2 regions of the Pseudogulbenkiania sp. AW2-16 genome follow, and region 2 is predicted to be linked to the other one. Evidence: predicted binding sites of a transcription regulator. Region 2 holds the regulator's gene; the other holds the start of a gene.
What was found. The regulator FNR, encoded in region 2, switches genes on or off when oxygen is low (the NO sensors DNR and NnrR bind a similar motif). The targets are predictions, from matches to a motif close to TTGATNNNNATCAA.
Positions count from the first base shown of each region.

Region 1: the regulator FNR is predicted to act here: its motif matches at 2,180-2,193, upstream of nirJ (heme d1 biosynthesis radical SAM protein NirJ).

Region 1 covers NZ_CP157668.1:3,906,197-3,910,317, reverse strand. Annotated here, with positions in the region: gene ABKF58_RS18810 (glutathione S-transferase family protein) at 317-940, shown strand; gene ABKF58_RS18805 (DMT family transporter) at 1,043-1,912, opposite strand; gene nirJ (heme d1 biosynthesis radical SAM protein NirJ) at 2,252-3,457, shown strand; gene ABKF58_RS18795 (cytochrome D1 domain-containing protein) at 3,454-4,121, shown strand, end outside.
Region 2 covers NZ_CP157668.1:425,011-429,131, reverse strand. Annotated here, with positions in the region: gene ABKF58_RS02070 (RNA methyltransferase) at 1-237, shown strand, start outside; gene ABKF58_RS02065 (DUF1853 family protein) at 215-1,165, shown strand; gene fnr (fumarate/nitrate reduction transcriptional regulator Fnr) at 1,377-2,132, opposite strand; gene hemN (oxygen-independent coproporphyrinogen III oxidase) at 2,266-3,675, shown strand; gene ABKF58_RS02050 (patatin-like phospholipase family protein) at 3,763-4,121, opposite strand, start outside.

The DNA of each region.
Region 1 (4,121 bases), 720 kb from region 2:
GTGGTCGAGATGGCTAGTCCCGGTCAGGTGTCGATGCCCAGCAGTCCCATGAAGCGATCATTCGAGCGATCGGTTCGATCTGAAGCCAGCCGCATAGCGAATGCGCTAGCTGCCTCAGTCCTCTGTGTTTCCACACTGCCTCCGTAGATAGCTGCCGTAAAACCGACACTCCCTTGAAGGTCTGAACAGGGTCGTTAGCCGCCATCGTTTAGCCGGTAATCAACGGCGGTCATGGCGGGGAACCGGGATGGCTCCCTGCCTGCTCAAACCTTGAGTACCATTCACCCTTTGCGCCGTCGTAAAGGTCACCAAACCCATGCTGAAAATCCTCGGCAAGTCTTCCTCCATCAACGTGCGCAAGGTGCTGTGGCTCTGCGAGGAGCTTGGGCTTCCCTATGAGCAGGAGCAGTACGGTTCGGGGTTCCAGGCAACCGACACCCCGGAATTCATGGCGCTCAACCCCAATGCCATGGTTCCCGTGCTGATCGATGATGACTTCGTGCTTTGGGAATCGAATACCATCTGCCGCTACCTCGCGGAGCGGGAGCAGCGGTTCGACCTGCTGCCCTGCGCCCCCAGGGAGCGTGCGCTGGTCGAGAAGTGGATGGATTGGCAGGCCACCGAACTCAACAACTCGTGGCGCTACGCCTTCATGGCGCTGGTCCGGCAAAGCCCTGCGCATGCGGACCCTGAGGCGATCGAGGCCGGCGTAGCGGGCTGGAACCGTCACATGGCGATGGTCGAGGCGCAGTTGTCTCGCACCGGGGCGTACATCGCCGGCGCGTCGTTCACGCTCGCTGACATCGTCATCGGCTTGTCTACCCATCGCTGGTACATGACACCGATGCCGCGCCCGGCGTTGCCGGCGGTAGCGGCATACTACGAACGCCTGAGCGAGCGGCCCGGTTACCGGCTGCATGGGCGCAATGGCACGCCGTAGCCGCATGGCGGCTGGCCCCCATCGAGCGGGCACCTGAACACGCGGCGGCCGGTCTCGGTGATGGCCCCCATGGGTAGGCCTCCCGACCCGGTCAGCGCGCGCTCACCCTGCCGCCGTTACCCACTCCAGCCGCCCGCGCCGGTTGAGCCACAGCGAGGCGAGGATCACGCCGCCGCCCAACGCCAGGCGCGGCAGGTCGGCGTCGCGGTTCCAGATCAGCACATTGACCAGCAGCCCCGCCGGGACGTGCAGTTCGTTCAGGATCGCCAGCGTGCCGGCGCTGACTTCCACGCTGCCCTTCACCCACCAGTACATGCCGAGCGCGGTGGCGAACAGGCCCATCCATGCCAGCACGCCCCATTGCAGCGCCGTGTGTGGCAGGCGGCTGGCGTCGCCGAACAGCAGGAAGGACGGCAGCACCAACAGCAGCGCACCGAGGAAGAAGTGGCCGAAGTAGCGGTACAGCGGCTGCGGTACTGGGTGCTGTTGCTGCAGGCGGCGGCACAGCACCTGGCCGGCGGCAAAGGTGAGGTTGGCGAGCTGCAGCAGCAGGAAGCCGACCAGGTACTCGCCCGCCAGCGGCTGGAAGCGGATGATGACGCCGCCGCCCACGGCGACCACGGCGGCCAGCAGCGCCCAGCGGTTGAAGCGGTGCGCCAGCGCGTCGTCGAGCAGGGTGACGTAGATCGGCGTCATCACGGTGAACAGCAACACCTCCGGGACGGTCAGCACGCTGAAACTGCGGTACAGGCATAGGTAGGTGACGCCAAACTGCAGCGCCCCGGCGAGCCAGAAACCGCCGACGAGCCGGCCGGGCAGGCCGCGCCATTGCGTGAAGGGGATGAATACGGCGGCGGCGATCAGTACGCGCAGCAGCACGGCGAAATCGCTGTCCACCTGTCCGGCCAGGTATTGGCCGATCAGGCTGAAGGAAAAGGCCCATAGCAGGGTGACGGCAAGCAGGTAGCGCATCGGTCCGGAGGATCAGGCAGTGACGGGGTAGCGATGATAGGCCGCCGGCGGGGAATGCGCCATCGGCGGGGTGGGTTTTGGCGTCGATTGCCGCTTCATGGCGTTAGCTTCCGTCGTCACGGTTGGATGGCGCGGCGGGGGGCGTGGGGACGCCGTCCATGCCCGTCCGGCAGCGTGCCTCCCGTGCATGACGGATTTCCCTGCGAGGATGGAAAAGCACGATCTGCATCAAGCATCCGCGCTCGGGGAAGGCCCGGCCTCCGGTGGTTGACCATGGTCAATGCAGAATAGGGGGCGATGCCGTGAAATGACGCCAATGTCATTGACGGAGCCACCCCGATGCTGCGCCTCACCCCATACCTGCAGTCCGTCGCCCATCCCGTGCCGCTGGTACCGCCGCGCCAGCCCACCGGGCCGGTGGTGATCTGGAACCTGATCCGGCGCTGCAACCTGACCTGCAAGCACTGTTATTCGGTGTCGGCCGATACCGTCTTCCCGGGCGAACTGTCCACCGCCGAGGTGTTCACCGTGATGGAGGATTTGCGGGCCTTCGGGGTGCCGGTGCTGATCCTCTCCGGTGGCGAGCCGCTGATGCGGCCGGATATCTACGACATCGGCCAGCGCGCCAAGCAGCTCGGTTTCTACGTTGGGCTGTCGAGCAACGGCACCCTGATCGACCGGGGCAACGTCGGGCGCATTGCCGCCGTGGGCTTCGACTACGTCGGCATCAGCCTCGACGGCCTGCGCGCCACCCACGACCGCTTCCGCCGCCTCGACGGCGCCTTCGACAGTTCGCTCGCGGCGCTCAGATTGTGTCGCGACGCCGGCATGAAGGTGGGCGTGCGCTACACCATGACCGAGGACAACGCCCACGACCTGCCGGCGCTGCTGCAACTGGTGGACGACGAGGGCATCGACAAGTTCTATTTCTCCCACCTCAACTACGCCGGGCGCGGCAACAAGCACCGCGCCGACGACGCGCGCCATGCCCGCACGCGCTGGGCCATGGACTTGCTGATCGAGAGCTGCTGGCAGCACATCCAGGCCGGCCGGCCCAAGGATTTCGTCACCGGCAACAACGACGCCGACGGCGTCTATCTGCTGCAGTGGGTCGAACGCCATCACCCGACGTTGGCCGAAGACCTGCGCCGGCGCCTGGAGCAGTGGGGCGGCAACGCCTCCGGCGTCAACGTGGCGAATATCGACAACCTCGGCAACGTCCACCCCGACACCATGTGGTGGAAGATCGGCCTCGGCAACGTCAAGGAGCGGCCATTCTCCGCGATCTGGCCCGATACCACGCACCCGCTGATGGCCGGCCTCAAGCAGCGTCCGCGCCCGGTTACCGGGCGCTGCGGCGCCTGCCGGCACCTGGCCATCTGCAACGGCAACACCCGGGTGCGCGCCTGGGAACTGACCGGCGACTTCTGGGCCGCCGATCCCGCCTGCTACCTGACCGACGCCGAAATCGGCGTGGCCGAGGGCGAGCATCCGCTGGCCGAGCTGACGCCGTACCCGCGCCGCCGCCGGGAGGTCCAGGCATGAAGGCGCTGCTTCCCCTGGCCCTGCTGGCGGCACTGGGCTCGCTCCAGCCGGCTTCGGCCAACCCTGCCGCGCTCTACCAGCAGCACTGCCAGAGTTGCCATGGCGACAACCGCATGGGGGCCATGGCGCCGGCGCTGCTGCCGCAGAGCCTGGAGCGCCTCAAGCCGGCCGATATTCTCGACACCATCCGCCACGGCCGCAGCGCCACCCAGATGCCGGCCTTCGCCGAGCGCCTGGCCGACGCCGACATCCAGGCGCTGGCGGGCTACCTGAAGACGGCGCCGGAACAGCCGGCGCGCTGGAGCGAGGCCGACACGGCCGCCTCGCGCGTGGTCTATGCCGATCCGGCACGCCTGCCGGCGAAGCCGGTGCACCGGGCCGACCCGCAGAACCTGTTCGTGGTGGTGGAAGCGGGCGACCATCACGTCTCGGTGCTGGATGGCGACACGCTCAGCCCGATCGCCCGTTTCCAGAGCCGTTTCGCGCTGCACGGCGGCCCCAAGTTCTCGCCGGACGGCCGCTTCGTCTATTTCGCCAGCCGCGACGGCTGGGTGACGCAGTATGACCTCTACACGCTGCAAAACGTCGCCGAAATCCGCGTCGGGCTCAATACCCGCAACGTCGCGGTGTCCAGCGACGGGCGCTGGGTGCTGGCCGGCAACAC
Region 2 (4,121 bases):
CGCGCCGAAGCGGAGAGCGCGACGCGCGACGAGGTGGAGGGCTTCTGCGGCCACCTCGACCAGACCCTGGCCGATATCGGCTACTACGAGCGTCGCAACGGCGAGCGCCTGATGCGCCGCCTGCGTACCCTGTTCAACCGCGCCAACCTGCTGCGCGAGGAAATCGACATCCTGCGTGGCTTCCTGAAGCAGGTGCAGCGCGTGGCCCAGCGCGATGACGGCCAGCGCCAGCAGTAGCACTTTCTACCTGCCCTACGCGTACCCGGCGGTGCGCGACCTGGCCTTTCTCCTGACGGCGCCGGCGCCGTGGCTGACCGGCGCCGACATTCTGCCCGAGCGCCTGCTGGGCGACGCCGGACCGGCACTGTTGGCCGAACTCGACCGCGCCCCGGCGGCGCTGGTGGCCTGGCTCGCCGCCCGTCCCACCACCCGCCTTGGTCGCTACGCCGAAAATCTGCTGGCGTTCTGGTTCGAGCTCGCGCCGCACATCGAGTGCGTGGCGGCCAATCTGCAGGTGCAGAATGGCGAGCTGCGCACCGTTGGCGAATTCGACTTCCTGCTGCGCATCGACGGCGAGCCGTGGCACCTCGAAACCGCCAGCAAGTTCTACCTGATGCTGGGCGAAGGGCGCCATACCCTGGTCGGCCCCAGCCTGCGCGATGCCTGGGCGCTGAAGGCGGCCAAGCTGCAGGATCAGCTCGCGCTGTCGCGCCACGCGGCGGCGCAACCCTTGTTGCCGCCCGGCTTCGTCGGCTGCCGCACCGCGGCCGGGCTGGCGGGCTGGCTGTTCTATCCCCATGCCGTGCTGCTCGAGCCGCCGCTGGCCCCCGACCTCCTCACCGGCTGGGCGCGCCCGCTGCTGGCGCCGTGGCCGCGGCGCTCGCTGGCGTCGCGCTGGGTGTGGCTGCCGCGCTTGCGCTGGCTGGCGCCGGCGCGGGTGGACGAGGCCGAGACGCTGGACGAGGACGCGCTGCGCCGCCACCTGGCGGCGGCAGAGGCGCCACAGCTGGTGGCCGAGGTCTTGCCGTTGGGGGGCGGGGACTGGGAGGAAGTGGCGCGCGGTTTTGTCTGCCCGCCGAACTGGCCGCCGCCAGCGCGACTGGCCGAGTTGCTCGACACGGTGCAGGAACTGACCAATGGCAAGGCGGGAAGCGGGGGGCGCTGAACGCCATTCATGCCGCGGTGGCCGGTGGGCCGCCCGCTGACGCTAGGACCGCGGGGGCGCGGAAGGGCTCAGAACCTGTTTACGATCTGCTGCGCTTCGGCGATACGGCGTTAAAAACGACTTTGGAATGCTCATTTACTACTTGTAAACTCCGCATCCTCAGCTGTTTTTGCCTTGTCTCGCTCTAGCTCGCGAGATCGTAAACAGGTTCTCAGTGGTTCGGCGTCGGGTGGGCGTTGGCGCAGCCGGCGACCAACTGCTTGAGCTGCTCGGGCTGCTCCAGCTGGATGTGCTTGTGGTCCACCGCGATCCAGCCCTGCTGCTGGAACTTGGACAGGGTGCGGCTCACCGTCTCCAGCTTGAGCCCCAGGAAGCTGCCGATCTCCTCGCGGCTCATGCGCAGGATGAAGTCGTTGGCGGCGAAACCGCGTACCGTCAGGCGCTGCGACAGGTTGATGAGGAAGGCGGCCAGCCGTTCCTCCGCCTTCATATTGCCCAGCAGCATCATCACGTTGTGATCGCGCACGATCTCGCGGCTCATCAGCCGGTAGAAGTGGTGTTGCAGCGAGGGAATCTCCAGCGCCAGGTTCTGCATGCGGCTGAACGGCAGCTCGCACACTTCGCTGTCTTCCAGCGCGACGGCGTTGCAGCCGTGCACGTTGGCCGAAATCCCGTCCAGTCCCATCAGTTCGCCCGACATGTGAAAGCCGGTGACCTGCTCGCGCCCGTCCTGGCTGGAGATGCAGGTCTTGAAGAAACCGGTACGTACCGCGTACAGTGACTTGAAGCCCTCGCCGTTGCGAAACAGCGCTTCGCCACGTTTCAGGCGCCGGCTCTGGCGGATCACCGCATCCAGTCGCGTCATTTCCTCACGGTTCAGACCCAGGGGCAGACACAATTCGCGCAGCGTGCAGTTGGAGCAGGAGACCTTGAGGGCTTGCAGGGGAACAACAGTCGAGTCAGTCATGCGGCATGTCCGCTTCTGTTAAGTAAGCCTTGATGTTGGTCAAAGCGTTGGGCCTTGATGTCGGTCAAAGCGTTTCTGGGAGGTTTGCCGCAAATTTACCAGTCCACCACTGGTTTTTCCATCGCGAGACATCATGAACACCACCCACCCACCGTTTTCGCCCACACGTTGCGAGTTCGACCGCGCCCTGATCGCCCGTCTCGACGGCGCCGGCCCGCGTTATACCTCGTACCCGACCGCAGACCGCTTCACCGACGACTTCAGCGCCAAGGACTACCGTCACTGGCTGCAGCAGCGCAAGATCGGCGCCAACAGCCGTCCGATCTCGCTCTACGTGCATCTGCCGTTCTGCAACACCGTGTGCTATTACTGCGGCTGCAACAAGATCATCACCAAGGATAAGAGCCGCGCCGACCGCTACCTCAATTACCTGGAGAAGGAAGTCGGCCTGGTGGCCGACGTGCTGGGGCAGCGCGAAAAAGTCATCCAGCTGCACTTCGGCGGCGGCACCCCGACCTTCCTGTCGGATGAACAGCTGGAACGGCTGATGGGGATACTCCGGACCCGCTTCGAATTCTTGGCGGAGGGAGAATATTCCATTGAGATAGATCCGCGCAAGGTGACGCGCGACACCGTGCTGCATCTGGCGCGCCTGGGCTTCAACCGGATGAGTGTCGGGGTGCAGGATTTCGAGCCGCGCGTGCAGCAGGCGGTCAACCGCATCCAGAGCGAAGAAGAGACGCGCGTGGTGATCGACGCCGCGCGCGAGGCCGGCTTCCGCTCGGTCAGCGTCGATCTGATCTACGGCCTGCCGCTGCAGACCCAGGAGTCGGTGGCGGCCACGGTCGACAAGGTCATCGCCATGGGGCCGGACCGCATCGCGCTCTACAACTACGCCCATCTGCCGACGGTGTTCATGCCGCAGCGGCGCATCAACGAGGCCGACCTGCCGCTGCCGCCGGTCAAGCTCGACATCCTGCAGCACTCGGTGGAACAGCTGGCCGCCGCCGGCTACGTGTTCATCGGCATGGACCACTTCGCCAAGCCGGAGGACGACCTCACCGTGGCGCTGCGCCAGGGCCGGCTGCAGCGCAATTTCCAGGGCTACTCCACGCACGCCGACTGCGACATGATCGGCTTCGGCGTGTCCTCCATCGGCAAGGTCGGCCCCTGTTACAGCCAGAACGAGAAGGATCTCGAGAGCTACTACGCCGCACTCGACGAAAACCGCCTGCCGGTGCTGCGCGGCATGGTGCTGGACGGCGACGACATCCTGCGCCGCTCCATCATCCAGGCGCTGATGTGCCGCTTCGCGCTGTCGGTGGAAGCCATCGAGCAGGTGCACGGCATCAACTTCGCCGAGTACTTTGCCGCCGAGATGCCGGCCATCCGCGAGTTCCAGCAGCAGGGCCTGCTCACTTTCGACGGCGACTTCCTGATGGTTGAGCCCAAAGGCCGCTTCCTGATCCGCAACATCGCCATGGCTTTCGACCGCCACCTGCGCGAGCGCCAGACCAAGGCGCGCTACTCGCGCACCATCTGATCCTTTCCCTTCCCGCCACGGCCGCCTTGCGGTCGTGGCGCGCTCTTGCCGCGGCTCTTCGTTGCGCCGCGACGACGTCGCCCCGTGTCAGCCGATGCGCCGCCACAGCCGCATCGTGCTTTTTCTCCCGACTTCCGCACCGTGCTCTTGCAGCCAGGCCTGCGCCCGCTCGCGCCCGGCGGCAAACAACTGCTGCACCAGGCCGTGATGCGGCGTGAGCTTGCTCAGGCTGTCGAGCGCGCCGGTGGTAGCGTCCGCATCGATATGGTGCAGGCGCAGCTGGCGCAGGTGTCGCTCCAGGCGGCCCAGGCCGAACAGACTTCTGCCGGCTTCGCGCTTGGCGATGGCCAGCCCTTGCAACTCGGTATGCAGCGACGAGCCGAAGCTGATGTCGTTGAGGCGGCGCTCGACCGCGCCGGCACGCCCAGGCGTCTCCTCCCACTGTT